Regions from separate parts of the Agromyces sp. Leaf222 genome, predicted to be linked through region 2. Evidence: predicted binding sites of a transcription regulator. Region 2 holds the regulator's gene; the other holds the start of a gene.
What was found. Region 2 encodes HrcA, which represses chaperone genes, less so after heat shock. Its sites were predicted from a motif close to TTNGCACTCGNNNNNNNCGAGTGCNAA; they were not measured.
Positions count from the first base shown of each region.

Region 1 (7,809 bases), 740 kb from region 2:
GAAGCCGATCTACGCCGTGAACCACCTCGTGGGCCACGTCGGCGCAGACCTGCTCGACGCCGATGCGCCGCTCGAGACGCCGACGATCGCCCTGCTCGTCTCGGGCGGGCACACGTCGCTGCTCCTCGTGCGCGACCTCGTCTCCGACGTCGAGCTGCTCGGCGAGACGATCGACGACGCGGCGGGCGAGGCCTTCGACAAGGTCGCCCGCGTGCTCGGCCTGCCCTACCCGGGCGGCCCCGAGATCGATCGGGCCGCGATCGGCGGCGACCCCTCGGCGATCCGGTTCCCGCGCGGACTCACGCAGCCGAAAGACCAGGCGGCCCACCGCCACGACTTCAGCTTCTCGGGCCTGAAGACGGCCGTCGCCCGCTGGGTCGAGCAGCGCGAGGCGGCCGGCGAGCCGGTACCGGTGGCGGATGTCGCGGCGAGCTTCCGAGAGGCCGTCGCCGATGTGCTCGTGACCAAGGCGATCGCCGCGTGCACCGAGCTCGGCGTGCCCCGCCTGCTGCTCGGCGGCGGCGTCGTGGCGAACGCGCGACTGCGGGAGCTCGCGCAGCAGCGGGCGGACGCCGCGGGCGTGGCCCTTCGCGTGCCGCCGTTGTCGCTCTGCACCGACAACGGGGCGATGATCGCGGCGCTCGGCGCGCAGCTCATCATGGCCGGGCACGCCCCGTCGGGCCTGTCGTTCGGTGCCGATTCGACGCTGCCCGCGACCGAGGTGCAGGTCGCCTGAGACCGGTGGCCCCGGCCCCGCTCGTCGCCCCGCCCGCATCAGCGGTGACGGCCGCGTTCGTCGCGGCGTCCGGGCCCGTCGTCATGGGATGCGCGCGGCGGAGCTGCCGCGCTAAAGTGGCGAACGGGGGCATTCGTCGCTCCCGCACGCATTCGATCCGGCGCGGTTGTCCCATCGTGTTCGGTACAGCATCGAGGAGACGACCGTGACCGACCCCAACGTTCCCAACCCGTCCGGCGAGACGCCCGAGGTCCCCGCGGCACCCGCGGCTCCGGCCGCGCCCGAGGCGGCTCCGGTTCCGCCGGTCGCACCGCCCGCCCCGCCCGCACCTCCGGCTGCGCCTGCCGCACCGGCATACGCCGCCCCGCCCGCTCCCGCGGCGCCCGCCTACGGCGCCACCGGAGCGTACGCCGCGACCGCGCCCGCCTACGGCGCGCCGGCCCCGGCGAAGACCAACGTGCTCGCGATCGTCTCGCTCGTGGCCTCGATCATCGGCTTCTTCACGGGCATCGGGTTCCTGGTCGGCATCGTCTGCGGACACATCTCCCTCAGCCAGATCAAGAAGACGGCCGAGCAGGGCCGCGGCATGGCGATCGCGGGCCTCGTCATCGGCTACATCGGCATCGTGATCACGATCATCGTCACGATCGTCTTCTTCGTGTTCCTCGCCGCACTCTCGGCGTCGTACGACTACACGTACTGATCCACCCCTCATCACGGAAGGTCGAACCATGAGCGATCCGACGACTCCCGCCGACGGCACGAATCCCACCGCGTCGACGCCCGACGTGCCGAGCGCGCCCGACGTGCCCGAGGTGCCCAGCGCCCCGATCCCGCCCGCCGCGCCCGAGCCGCCGGCAGCGCCGGAACCCCCGGTCGCGCCCGAGCCTCCGGCTCCGCCCTCGTTCGGCGCGTCGGATCCCGCTCCGGCCGCGCAGCCCTACGGCAGCACCCCGCCGGCCGCCCCGCCCGCCTACGGCAGCACGCCGCCCGCGGCACCGCCCGCATACGGCGCTCCCGCGGCCGCGGCATACGGCGCGCCCGGGTCATCCGCCGGCTCGCCGTCGTACGCTCCGGCGGGTCCCGCGAAGGCGACGCCGGTCTACAGCCTCATCTCGCTCATCGCGGGCATCGTCGGGCTCGTCGGGTTCTTCGTGGTGTTCATCCCGTTCGTCGGCGGCATCATGCAGATCTTCATCCCGGCGGCGGCGGTCGTGCTCGGCTTCATCGGCCGCAAGCGCGAGCCTGCCGCGAAGGGCATGTGGCTCACCGGCATCATCCTCGGGTTCGTCGGCATCGCGATCGGCCTGATCTCGCTGCTGTTCTGGGCGCTGATCTTCGCATCCGCGGACCCGTATTACTACTGATCGCATGACGCTGCCCCCCGAGGAGCCGTTGCGGCCCCGTTCGGTTCCGGATGCCTCCGTCGAGGCGCCCGGTGCCGATGCGCCGCGGCGGCCGATCGACGAGTCCGCGCTCCGCGCTGCGGCCCCGTCGGTCGAGGGGGCGGCCATGCCGATGGCGGTCGCACCGCGCAAGTGGGACATGCCGCTCGACACGGGCGAGCTGCGCACGGTGCCGACGGGTCAGTTGCTCATCGTGCACCGGCCCGAGGCGTTCGCCGAGGCATCCGACGACGTCGAAGAGGAAGAGACCCAGCGCCGCGTCTACAGCTGGGTCGGTGCCGTCTTCGGCGTCATCGGGGCTGCGGCGTCGCTCCTGGTCGGCTGGATGCTGCCGCTGTCGATCGTCGCGATCATCTTCGGCGTGCTGGGGCTGCGCCGTGAGGAGACCGGCCGTACGCTCGCGTTCGTCGCGATCGGCACCGGCGTCGGCGGCCTGGTCTTCTCGGCCGTGTGGATCGGCTACTACGCGATCGTGTTCGGCACGCTTCAGATCTGAGCGGGCTCGCGGGGCAGGCGCTCGACCAGCAGGGCGACGTGGCGTCCCTCTTCACGGGTCATGACGAGGGTCGCGGATGCCGCGCCCTGCAGCTTGAGCTTCGTGCGAAGCACCGCGGGGTCGATGTCGATGCCGCGCTTCTTGATCTCGAGGGTTCCGATGTCGCGGGCGCGCAACGCCTGGCGCAGCTGGCGCTCGTCGGCCGGGAGCCGCTCGAGCACCCGGAAGCCCTGCGCGAACGGCGACTGGAACGCCGTGTCGGCCGTGAGGTACGCGATGCCCGCCGAGAGCATCCACGCCCCGTGCGCCCGAGCGAGGTCGCCGATGAGCCGAGCGCGGATCACGGCGCCGTCGGGTTCGTAGAGGTAGTCGCCGAGCGGGCCGACGGGTGCGTCCTCGCTGTCGGCGGCGGCCGTGAGCTCGTCGGCGCCGTGCTCGCCGACGATGAGGGCGGCGCGACGGATGCCGGGGCGCGCGACGGCGCCGAACCAGACGCCGAGCTCGACGACGTCGCCGCCGACCGAGACCCACTGCGCCTCGGCATCGGCCGGGATGACGCCGCGGTCGGTGCCGGGCCCGAGCTTCACGCCGACGGCCATGCGATCGGCCAGGCCGAACGCGAAGTCGAGGCTCGGCGTGTAGTCCGCGGCATCCGCGAGGCGCCTGGTGCGCCCGCCGCTCGTGACGCGGCGTGCCGGGTCGAGCCACGCGCCGCCGATGCCGCCGAGGTGCACCTCTTCGGCGGTGGTGTGCAGCACGCGGGCCTGCTCGAACGGCGTGAGGTTGAAGGCGGCGATGGCCGCGGTGACCTCGTCGGCCTCGGCCGCGGTCACCTCGAGGTCGACGGCCGCGAGGGCGAGCGAGTCGCCGCCGATGCCGCATCCGAGGTCGGCCACGTGACGGATGCCCGCCCGCGAGAAGCGGCCGGCGTGCAGTGCGGCGACCCGCAGCCGGGTGGCCTGCTCGAGGCCGGCCTCGGTGAAGAGCATGCGCGTCGAGAACTCGCCGAACTTGGCCCGGGCCTTGGCGCGGAGCCTGGACTGGGTGAGCACCGCGGCCACGAGCGAGGGGGAGTGGCCCTGCCGCCGCAGGTCGGACACGGCCGAGACGACATCGGCCTTCGCGTGCCATTCGGGCAGCGAGTCGAGCAGTCGCAGCCCTTCGGGAGAAAGCAGTTCGACGAGCTCGGAGCGGTCCACCCGGCCACGCTAGCACCCTGCTCCCACGGGTTGGCACTCACGTTGCACGAGTGCCAAATCGCGCCTAGACTCGTTTTAGCACTCTCGCTCTGAGGCTGCTAACCAGTCTTCATCGAGACAGTTTTTCATCTACAGAAGGGGTGAACCGTGTCGGTTTCCATCAAGCCGCTCGAGGATCGCATCGTCATCAAGCAGGTCGAGGCCGAGCAGACCACCGCATCGGGTCTGGTCATCCCCGACACCGCCAAGGAGAAGCCCCAGGAGGGCGAGGTCGTGGCCGTGGGCCCCGGTCGCATCGATGACAACGGCAACCGTGTTCCGCTCGACGTGGCCGTCGGCGACAAGGTGATCTACTCCAAGTACGGCGGCACCGAGGTCAAGTTCGGCGGCGAGGACTTCCTCGTGCTGTCGGCTCGCGACGTGCTCGCGGTCGTCGTCCGCTGAGTCGACCCGCACCTTCCGAGGCCCGGACGCCGCATGGCGTCCGGGCCTCGTCGTGTCTGCGGTGACGACGGTCGCCGTGGAACGCGCGTCGTCGCCTCTGCGGCGGCACCAGACATCCGGGACGTGATGACGACGGATGTCGCGGGCGGCCGGATCTCGTCGAACGACGGCAGCCCGATGGTGCCCCCGTGACCGCGTGCGGGCGTACCGTTGAGGCGTGACCTCCAGCACCGACCCCAAGATCACCGGCACGACATCGAGGGGAGGCGAGGTCAGCCGTCCTGGCCTCGCCTACGCGATCGCGTCGTACGTGCTCTGGGGCTTCCTGCCGATCTACTTCCTGGCGCTCGCGCCCACGGGCCCGTTCGAGATCGTCGGATGGCGCGTGGTGCTCTCGCTGGTCTTCTGCGCCCTGCTGCTCACGGTGACGCGCGCCTGGCGGCCGTTCACCGCCCTGCTGCGCGATCGCCGCATCGTGCTCACGATGGGGTTGGCCGGCGTGCTCATCTACGTCAACTGGCAGACCTACGTCTACGCCGCCGTCTCCGGCCAGGTCGTCGAGGCCGCGCTCGGCTACTTCATCAACCCGATCGTCACCGTGTTCCTCGGCGTGCTCGTGCTGCGTGAGCGCCTGAATGCCACGCAGTGGGTCGCCGTGGGCATCTCGATCGTCGCGGTGATCGTGCTCGCCATCGGATACGGCCAGCCGCCGTGGATCGCCCTCGTGCTGGCGTTCTCGTTCGGCACGTACGGCCTGATCAAGAAGCGCGTCGGGCCGAAGGTGGATGCCGTGTCCGGCCTCACGCTCGAGACCGCGTGGCTCGCCCCGCTGGCGATCGTGATCCTCGTGGTCGTCGGGTCGACCTCGGGCATCTCGCTCGGCACGCTCGGCACGTGGCACACCGTGCTGCTGCTCTGCGCCGGAGCGGTGACCGCCGTGCCGCTGCTCCTGTTCGCGGCGGCCTCGCGCCGCCTGCCGCTCATCTACATGGGGTTCATCCAGTACTTCGCCCCGTTCATCCAGTTCCTCGTGGGCGTCGTCGTGCTGCAGGAGCCCATGCCGCTCGAGCGCTGGATCGGCTTCGGGCTCGTCTGGCTCGCGCTCCTCGTGCTGACGTTCGACCTGGTCAGGGGCGCCAGGGGCGCCAGGGCCGCCCGGAGGCAGGTCGTCGAGCTCACCTGAGCGACGGATGCCACGACGCACCCATGATCGGGGCGTCACAGCACGTCATCCGGCCGCCGGCCGCGTCAGGCGTTCACCCCCGAATCGGGGTGGTCTGGGTGGCCGAGAACGGTGGAATCGTGCGTGAAACGCCCTCGAGACGGTCGGAATGTGACGGAGAGGTAACACTTCAGACAGTGTTATCGGGTTGTGACCGGGATTCCTTTGCACAGAGCCGCTCGCCGAATACTGTGACAGGACGGCGAGCCTCAGCCCGCTGGTTTGAACCACATTCCTTCAGTCCCAAGGAGCAACATGAGCGTATTCGGCACGTCCCGACCCGCTCGTTCGCGCGGCAAGGTCTGGGCAGGGGTCGCGGTCGCCGCGACCAGCGCCCTTCTCCTGTCCGCCTGCGCGAGCGGCGAGACCGATTCCGGATCGGACGACAGCTCGGGCCAGCGCGACGAGCTGGCCCTCACCATCGGCACGGCCCTGCCGCAGACCGGTAACCTGGCCTTCCTCGGCCCGCCCGAAGAGGCCGGCGTCGCCTACGCGACGTCGCAGATCAACGCCGCAACGGCCGACACCGGGCTGACCCTCGACGTCGTCTACGGCGACTCGGGCGACACCGACAACAAGGCCTACGAGACCGAGATCCCCCGCCTCCTCGGCGAAGACGTCTCCGCCATCATCGGTGCGGCGTCCTCGGGCACCTCGCTCCAGTTCATCGACCAGGTCGTCGGTGCGGGCGTCATCCAGTTCTCGCCGGCCAACACGTCCGACGCGTTCACGACGTACGACGACAACGGCCTGTACTTCCGTACGGCTCCGTCCGACGTGCTCCAGGGCGAGGTCCTCGGCAACCTGATCGCTGAAGACGGCAACCAGACGCTCGGCCTCATCGTCCTGAACGACTCGTACGGCACCGGCCTCGCGAAGTACATCACCGAGGCCTTCGAGGCCGCCGGTGGCGAGGTCGTCGCAGCACCCACGTACAACACGGGTGACACGACGTTCGACGCACAGATCAGCGAAGTCCTCGCGGCCGACCCCGACGCCATCGCACTGGTGACGTTCGACGAGGTCTCGACCATCCTGCCCAGCCTCTTCGGACAGTTCCCGGCCGACAAGCTCTACTTCGTCGACGGCAACCTGAAGAACTTCGCGGACGCGTTCCCCACCGGCTCCCTCACGGGCGCCAAGGGCACCCTGCCCGGTCTGACGATCGACTCGATCTCCGACTTCACGGGTGAGCTCGACTCGTTCCTCGAAGAAGAAGGCACCCCGGCACTCGAGGACTACAGCTACGCAGCTGAGTCGTTCGACTCCACCGTGCTCCTCGCCCTCGCCTCGCTCGCGGCGAACTCGACCGACTCGGCGGCCATCGCCGAGAAGCTGATCGAGGTCTCCGGAGGCGCCGGCGACGGCGAGAAGTGCTCCTCGTTCGCCGAGTGCGCCGACATCATCGTCGGTGGCGGCACGGCAGACTACGACGGCATCTCCGGCCCGATCACCTTCGACGAGGTCGGCGACCCGACCGAGGCGTCGATCGGCATCTACCAGTACGGCGACGACAACAACTACGCCGCCTACGAGGGTTGATCCCCGAGTAATCAGCGGAGGGGCCCCGGTCTTCGGACCGGGGCCCTTCTGCGTGCCCGGGCGGCTTCGCCGCGAGCTTGGTGCGCTGGTCGTGCTGGCTGCTGTGGCAACCTCTGGGGGCCGGGCCGGGCCGGGCCGGTGGCGCTGGTCGCGGCTTGATCACGCTGGTCGTGCCGGCCGACCGCACTCCGGACCCGGAGTACCGACCCAGCCGCCGCGGGTCTGCGCATCCTGGATGCCGCCCTGCTTGCCGCACTGGCGCCCAGGCCGCGTGCGCTTCCCCTCGATCCCGCGCCCGACCATCGGAGGCGACACGCAGCGGGACGTCGCCGAGCGGTCACGATGTGCGGGATTCCAGGGGCGCGAATCAGCGGATTTCGACCACTCGGGGGAGTGCGCGCGCGTGGTCGGGGCCGGGGCCCTGCCGCCGACCTCGTGGGCGGGGAGCGGTCAGCGGTGCGCGACGGGTGCACGAAAGGGCGGGCCCCCGCTCTCGCGAGGACCCGCCCTTCGTGCGGTGGCGACTCGGCTCAGGTGCCGAGCGTGCCGAGGTAGAGCTCGGTGACCTTCGGGTCGTTCAACAGCTGGCGCCCGGTGCCCGTGTAGGCGTCGCGACCCTGATCGAGCACGTAGCCGCGGTCGCAGATCTGCAGGCAGCGCCTCGCGTTCTGCTCGACCATGATGCAGGTCACGCCCGCCTTGTTGATCTCGGAGACGCGGATGAACGCCTCGTCTTGACGAACAGGGGAGAGGCCGGCCGACGG
Region 1 is NZ_LMKQ01000001.1:3,244,090-3,251,898, reverse strand. Features, by position in the region: gene tsaD (tRNA (adenosine(37)-N6)-threonylcarbamoyltransferase complex transferase subunit TsaD) at 1-736, shown strand, start outside; gene ASE68_RS14505 (DUF4190 domain-containing protein) at 942-1,439, shown strand; gene ASE68_RS14500 (DUF4190 domain-containing protein) at 1,468-2,103, shown strand; gene ASE68_RS14495 (DUF4190 domain-containing protein) at 2,108-2,638, shown strand; gene ASE68_RS14490 (hypothetical protein) at 2,629-3,837, opposite strand; gene groES (co-chaperone GroES) at 3,985-4,281, shown strand; gene rarD (EamA family transporter RarD) at 4,523-5,464, shown strand; gene ASE68_RS14475 (ABC transporter substrate-binding protein) at 5,759-7,045, shown strand; gene ASE68_RS14470 (ABC transporter ATP-binding protein) at 7,576-7,809, opposite strand, start outside.
Region 1: the regulator HrcA is predicted to act here: its motif matches at 3,868-3,894, upstream of groES (co-chaperone GroES).

Region 2 (7,809 bases):
CGCACATCGACCATGGCAAGTCGACGCTCGCCGACCGCATGCTCGGCATCACGGGGGTGGTGAGCGACCGCGATATGCGCGCTCAGTACCTCGACCGCATGGACATCGAGCGCGAGCGCGGCATCACGATCAAGAGCCAGGCTGTGCGCATGCCATGGCAGGTCGGCGACACCGCGTACGCCCTGAACATGATCGACACCCCCGGCCACGTCGACTTCAGCTACGAGGTGTCGCGTTCGCTCGCCGCCTGCGAGGGCGCGATCCTCCTGGTCGACGCCGCGCAGGGCATCGAGGCGCAGACGCTCGCGAACCTCTACCTGGCGCTCGAGAACGACCTCGAGATCATCCCGGTGCTGAACAAGATCGACCTGCCGGCTGCCGATCCCGACAAGTACGCCCGCGAGCTCGCCGAGCTCATCGGCGGCGACCCCGCCGACGTGCTGCGCGTCTCGGGCAAGACGGGCCTCGGCGTCGAAGACCTGCTCGACCGGGTCGTCGAGCGCATCCCGGCCCCGGTCGGCAATGCCGAGGCACCGCCGCGCGCGATGATCTTCGACTCCGTCTACGACAGCTACCGCGGCGTGGTCACCTATGTGCGCATGATCGACGGGCATCTGAACCCGCGCGAGCGCATCCAGATGATGTCGACGAGGGCCACTCACGAGATCCTCGAGATCGGCGTGAGCGCGCCAGAGCCGACGCCCACGAAGGGCCTCGGCATCGGCGAGGTGGGCTACCTCATCACCGGCGTGAAGGACGTACGTCAGTCGAAGGTGGGCGACACCGTCACCACCGCGGTCAAGCCCGCGACCGAAGCGCTCCCCGGCTACACCGAGCCGCTGCCGATGGTCTACTCGGGCCTCTACCCGATCGACGGCAGCGACTACCCCGAGCTGCGCGAGGCGCTCGACAAGCTGAAGCTCTCCGACGCTGCACTCGTCTACGAGCCCGAGACGTCGGTCGCGCTGGGCTTCGGGTTCCGCGCCGGCTTCCTCGGCCTGCTGCACCTCGAGATCATCACCGAGCGCCTGCAGCGCGAGTTCGACCTCGACATCATCGCGACCGCCCCTTCGGTGGTCTACGAGGTGACGACCGAAGACAAGAAGACCGTGACGGTCACGAACCCGAGCGAGTTCCCCACGGGGGCGAAGATCTCCGAGGTGCGCGAGCCGATGGTGAAGGCCGCGATCCTCGCGCCCAAGGACTACGTGGGCACGATCATGGAGCTCTGCCAGTCGCGACGCGGCTCGCTGCTCGGCATGGACTACCTCGGCGAAGACCGGGTCGAGATCCGCTACAACATCCCGCTCGGCGAGATCGTGTTCGACTTCTTCGACCAGCTGAAGTCGAAGACGGCCGGCTACGCGTCGCTCGACTACGAGCCCATCGGCGATCAGGCCGCCGACCTCGTGAAGGTCGACATCCTGCTGCAGGGTGAACAGGTCGACGCATTCAGCGCGATCGTGCACCGCGACAAGGCCTACGCCTACGGCGTGCTCATGACGGGACGCCTGCGCAAGCTCATCCCTCGCCAGCAGTTCGAGGTGCCCATCCAGGCTGCGATCGGCGCTCGCATCATCGCGCGCGAGTCGATCCGCGCGATGCGAAAAGACGTGCTCGCCAAGTGCTACGGCGGTGACATCAGCCGCAAGCGCAAGCTCCTCGAGAAGCAGAAGGAGGGCAAGAAGCGCATGAAGATGGTCGGCCGGGTCGAGGTCCCGCAGGAGGCGTTCATCGCCGCCCTGAGCGGCGATGTCGAGAAGAAGGACGCGAAGTAGCAGGCCCGCCGATGACCCGACGCAGCACGTTCACCGACCAGTCCGTCACGTACGGCTCGATCGGTGCAACGCTCGAGCCAGACCTCATGCGGTACCCGCCCGCCGGATACCGCCCCGCTGAAGACACCGTGCGCCTCGGCAGCGGTGCCGATCGCTTCGACCGCGCGGCCGAGGCCCTCATGACCTGGGGCATCCAGCGCGGCGCGGGCTACGAGGTGACGGAGGTCTCCGCCGGCACCGGCGCCCAGTACCCCGGCATCGTCTACGACGTCGAGGGTGCGCCGCTCGCCGAGCAGCCCGGTCCGCGCACCGAGGATCGCTTCGGCGAAGACGGCACCGCGTACATCGCCTCCGGCATGCAGGCCACGCTGGTGCGTCGCGGCCGCTTCCGCCCGCAGCAGACCCCCGTGCTCGTCGTCTACGTCATCGACGAGCCAGGCCGGGTCGGGTACGCGTTCGGCACCACGGCCGAGGGTCTCGAGAGCGGCGAGGAGTCGTTCGTGCTCGAGCGCCGCGACGACGACACGGTGTGGCTCACGATCCGCTCCTTCCGTGCGACGGCCGGAGGCGTCAAGCGCGTCCTCGCGCCGTTCGTCCGCCGTCGTCGGCGCGAACTGACCAGGCAGCAGCTGCGCGCACTGCATCCCGCCGGCGGCGTGTAGGCGTGGGTTCCGCGCTGCCGCTCGGCGAGCCGGCACCGCTCGACGGCGTCCTTCCGGCGACGGCGGCCGTCGGGGCGCGCGACCGGGCGTTCGGCGTCTACGTGCACGTGCCGTTCTGCCGGGTGCGCTGCGGCTACTGCGACTTCAACACGTACACGGCCAGCGAACTCCGCGGCGCCCGCCAGGTCGACTACGCCGACCAGGCCATCGAGGAGATCCGGATGTCGCGGCGCGTGCTCGCGACATCCGAGGTCGTGCCGCGTGAGGCCGAGACGGTCTTCTTCGGGGGCGGGACGCCGACGCTGCTGCCCGCCGACGACCTCGTGCGCATGCTCGCGGCGGTCCGCGACGAGTTCGGCTTCGCGCCGGGCGTCGAGGTGACCACCGAGGCGAACCCCGACTCGGTCGGCCCCGAAGACCTGCTCCGGCTCGCCGAGGGCGGGTTCACGCGCGTCTCGTTCGGCATGCAGTCGGCGGTTCCGCACGTGCTCGCCGCGCTCGACCGCACACACGACCCGGCGCGGGTGCCGCTCGTCGTGCGCTGGGCGCGAGAGGCCGGACTCGACGTGAGCCTCGACCTGATCTACGGCACGCCGGGGGAGTCGCTCGACGACTGGCGCCGGAGCGTCGACGCGGTCGTCGCCGAGCGACCCGACCACGTGAGCGCCTACGCCCTCATCGTCGAGGACGGCACGAAGCTGGCGAGGCAGATCCGCCGCGGCGAGCTCGCCGAGCCATCCGACGACCTCGAAGCCGATATGTACGAGCTGGCCGACACCGCCTTCGCCGAGGCCGGCTTCGAGTGGTACGAGGTCAGCAATTGGGCGACCGATGCCGCGCACCGATCCCGGCACAACCTCGGCTACTGGCGAGGCGACGACTGGTGGGGTGTCGGGCCGGGAGCCCACAGCCACGTCGGCGGGGTGCGATGGTGGAACGCGAAGCATCCGGCCGCGTACGCCGAGCGGCTCGCCGCCGGGCACTCGCCCGCGGTCGGGCGCGAGGTGCTCGACGCGCCGACGCGCGAGACCGAGCGCGTGCTGCTGCTCACGCGCATCCGCGAGGGCATCGACATCGCGTCGTTGCACGCGGGCGGTCGTCACGCGGTCGCGGGCCTGATCGCCGACGAGCTCGTGGACGCGAAAGCCGCCCTGGCCGGTGGGCTGACGCTCACCAGGCGAGGACGGCTGCTCGCCGACGCCGTGGTGCGGCGCCTGCTCGAGGACTGAGCCCGATCAGCTCACGAACTTGATCGTGAGCGGGTACGAGTACGCCTCGCCCTGGTTGGCCTTGACGGCGGCGATGATGCTGAACACGACGACGATGACGGCCACGGCGATCGAGAGGAAGATGCCGATGACCACGAGCCAGAGGATGCTGCTGACGATCGCGGCGATCGTCATCGTGATCTGGAAGTTCAGCGCCGTCGCGGTGTGCGCGCGCACGAACGGGCCCTTGTCCTTGAGGACCAGGTAGCCGATCAGCGCCGGGATGAAGCCGAAGAAGATGCCGCCGATGTGCACGAGCGTGGCCCAGAGCTTCTCGTCGTTCGGGCTGAGCTGCGGGCTCTGCTCGTAGGGGTTCTGCGGCGGAGGGGGAGGGGGCAGATCGGACATCGTCTTCTCCTGTTCGGATGCGCCGAACCGGCGCGGTGACTGCGGACGCCTTCATGCTGGCACAGCAACGCCCGCCGCGGGAGTGTGACGCTCCCACGGCGGGCGATGTGCGTGCCGCGACTACTTGATGAGTCGGATGGCGAACGGGTAGCGGTAGTTGCGGCCGTCCTTCGCCTGGAGGAACGCGATGATCGAGAAGACGACCCCGACGATCCAGACGGCCCACGAGAGCAGGCCGAGCACGCTGCCGAGGCCGAACGTGACGACCGTGATGATCGAGGTCAGGATGAAGATCGCGATCTGGGCGAAGACCAGGGTGATCTGGAAGTTGAGCGCTTCCTTCGCCTCGGTGTCGGTGAACTGGCCGCGGTCCTTGAAGACGAGCCAGATGATGAGCGACGGCAGGAATCCGAGGATGCCGCCGAGGTGGGCGAACGAGCCCCACTGCACGTCCTGCTCGCGCGAGAGCGGCGCGCCGGGCTGCGCCGCGGCGGGCTGGGCTGCGGGCTGGGGGGCTGCCGGCTGCTGCGGGGGCGTGGGCGGCACGTTCGGATCGGACGGGCCTGCGTTGGGATCTGACATGTTCGTGCCTTTCAGGCGTCGAGGACTGTTCCGCTGCCGCGAGGGGTGGGGGGTCGCGTCTTGGTGTGTCGCGGAACATGCCCACGGTAGCGTCGGGCACGAGCGTCGGCAATGGGGATTACCCTGAGTTGAGCGGTATGATTGGCACTCACGTCTGCTGAGTGCCAACACCGCCGAGAAAGCGAGGGACATGGTCTCCGAACGCAGCCTCGCCGTCCTCAGGGCGATCGTGCAGGACTACGTCGCCTCCCGCGAACCCGTGGGCTCGAAGGCCATCGTCGAGCGGCATTCGTTCGGCGTCTCGGCCGCGACGATCCGCAACGACATGGCCCTCCTCGAAGAGGAGGAGCTCATCGCGGCCCCGCACACGTCGTCGGGCCGCATCCCGACCGACAAGGGCTATCGGGTCTTCGTCGACCAACTCACCGACGTCCGTCCCATGACCCGGGCGCAGCGGCTCGCCATCGAGACGTTCCTCGGCGAGTCGAGCGACCTCGACGAGCTCCTCGCGCGCACGGTTCGCCTCGTCGCGCAGCTGACCAAGCAGCTCGCGGTCGTGCAGTACCCGAGCTTCGGCAGCGCCCGTGTCCGGCACGTCGAGCTCGTCTCGCTCGCGCCCGACCGCGTGCTGTGCATCCTCATCACCGACTCCGGTCAGGTCGAGCAGCGCGTCGCCGAGCTCCCGGCCGCGGTCGACGAGGCCACGCTCGCGTCGTACCGTTCGCGGTTGAACGAGCTCGCCGGCAATCGGGCCATGGCGGATGCCGCGGAGTCGCTGTCCGGCGAGTTCGCCGACGTCGCGCCGACCGATGCGCGCGTGCTGCAGGCCCTCGCGGCAACGCTCGCCGAGCAGGCCCGCGCGCAGCGCCAGGATCGCCTGGTCGTGGCGGGCGCCGCGAACCTCGTGCGAACCGAGCAGGACTTCGCGGGCTCGATCCTCGGCGTCATCGAGGCCATCGAGGAGCAGGTCGTGCTGCTCCGTCTCTTCGGCGAGATGGCCGCAGACGAGCACGCCGTCGCCGTGCGCATCGGCCGCGAGAACGCGTCGTTCGGCCTCGGCGAGACCTCGGTGCTCTCGAGCGCCTTCGAGATCCCGGGTCGCGACATCTCCCGGCTCGGCGTCGTCGGCCCGACCCGCATGGACTACTCGCACAGCATGGCGGCCGTCCGCGCGGTCGCCCGATACCTCTCCCGCACGCTCGGCGAGAACTGAGCAGCCGGCCCCCACCGGCATCCGCAATCGAAAGGACACGCCCTCCGTGGCAGACCACTACGAGGTCCTCGGCGTCTCACGCGACGCCACCCCCGACGAGATCAAGAAGGCCTACCGCCGCCTCGCGCGCGAGTTGCACCCCGACGTCAATCCCGGCGCCGAGGCATCCGAGCGCTTCAAGTCCGTGACGCACGCCTACGACGTGCTCTCCGACGCCAAGCAGCGCCAGCAGTACGACCTCGGCGATCAGGGCGGGTTCGGCGGCGGGGCGCAGGGCTTCGGCGGCTTCGGCGACATCTTCGAGACGTTCTTCGGTGGCGCGCAGCAGACCAGGGGCCCCCGTTCACGCCGCGAGCGCGGTCAGGACGCGCTGATCCGCGTCGAGGTCGGACTCGACGAGGTCATCTTCGGCACCCATCGCGACATCGAGGTCGACACCGCGGTGGTGTGCCAGACCTGCAACGGGTCGTGCTGCCAGCCGGGCACCTCGCCCGTCACGTGCGACATCTGCGGCGGCTCGGGCTCGATCCAGCGGGCCGTCCGCTCGCTGCTCGGCAACGTCATGACGTCGAGCCCGTGCGGCACCTGCCGCGGGTACGGCACCGTCATCGCGACGCCGTGCGTCACGTGCCAGGGCCAGGGCCGGGTGCGCGCGCGCCGCACGGTTCCCGTCGACATCCCCGCCGGCGTCGACACGGGCGTGCGGCTGCAGATGCCCGGGTCGGGCGAGTCGGGCCCGGCCGGCGGCCCCAACGGTGACCTCTACCTCGAGATCAAGGTCAAGAACCACGACGTGTTCAGCCGCAACGGCGACGACCTGCTCGCCACGCTCGCGGTGTCGATGACCGACGCGATCCTCGGCACGACGGCGAAGATCGAGGCGCTCGACGGCGACGTCGAGGTCGAGATCAAGCCCGGCCTGCAGAGCGGTGAGATCCTCACCGTCAAGGATCGCGGCGTCTCCAAGCTCCGCGGCAGCGGCCGAGGCGACCTCCGCGTCGGGGTGCAGGTGGTCACGCCCACCAAGCTCTCGACGAAGGAGCGCGACCTCGTGCAGCAGTTCGCGGCGTCGAAGAAGGCGCCCGCACCCGAGCTGAGCCACTTCCAGCAGGGCCTGTTCGCGCGCCTGCGCGACAAGTTCCTCGGCTGACCGGCGCCCCGATGAGCCACCTCTACCTCGACGAGCGCCTCGAACTGGCGGGCGCCGCACCCGGCGACCTCGTGCGCCTGACCGGCGACGAGGCCAGGCACGCGGTGACGGTCTCGCGGGTGCGCGTCGGCGAGCAGCTCTCGGTCGGCAACGGCCGTGGCGAGCTGGCCACGGCGACCGTGGTCGAGGCGGCGCCGCGCGAGCTCGTGCTCGAGGTCGGCGAGGTCACCTCGACGCCGGCGCCGAGCCCGCGCATCGTGCTCGTGCAGGCCCTCGCGAAGGGCGATCGCGACGAGCTGGCGGTGCAGGCGGCGACCGAGCTCGGCGTCGACGCGATCGTGCCGTGGTCGGCGAGCAGGTCGGTCTCCCGGTGGGAGGGGCCGAAGGCCGAGAAGGGCCGGGCCCGCTGGGCGACCATCGTGCGCGAGGCCACCAAGCAGTCGATCCGCCCGTGGATGCCCGAGGTCGCACCGCTCACCGCGACCGCCGCGCTTCCCGCGCTGCTCGAGGGCGTGCGTGTGCTGCTGCTCGAGCCGACGGCGGCGACGCCGCTCACCGACCTCCGCGACGACGGCCGCGACCTCGCGCTCGTGGTCGGCCCCGAGGGCGGCATCGCGCCCGCCGAGATCGAGCGTCTGGTGGCGGCCGGCGCCGAGGCCGTCCGCCTCGGCGACTCCGTCCTGCGCACCTCGACCGCCGGCCCCGCCGCGATCGCCGTGCTGAACGCCCGACTCGGGCGGTGGTGAGGCATCCCTCGCTACGATGGAGACATGACCGCAACCGCCGAGCCGACCTTGTTCGAGCGCAT
Region 2 is NZ_LMKQ01000001.1:2,504,216-2,512,024, reverse strand. Features, by position in the region: gene lepA (translation elongation factor 4) at 1-1,778, shown strand, start outside; gene ASE68_RS11165 (DUF1990 family protein) at 1,790-2,440, shown strand; gene hemW (radical SAM family heme chaperone HemW) at 2,443-3,669, shown strand; gene ASE68_RS11155 (DUF4870 domain-containing protein) at 3,676-4,056, opposite strand; gene ASE68_RS11150 (DUF4870 domain-containing protein) at 4,177-4,638, opposite strand; gene hrcA (heat-inducible transcriptional repressor HrcA) at 4,829-5,851, shown strand; gene dnaJ (molecular chaperone DnaJ) at 5,898-7,001, shown strand; gene ASE68_RS11135 (16S rRNA (uracil(1498)-N(3))-methyltransferase) at 7,013-7,747, shown strand; gene ASE68_RS11130 (HIT domain-containing protein) at 7,772-7,809, shown strand, end outside.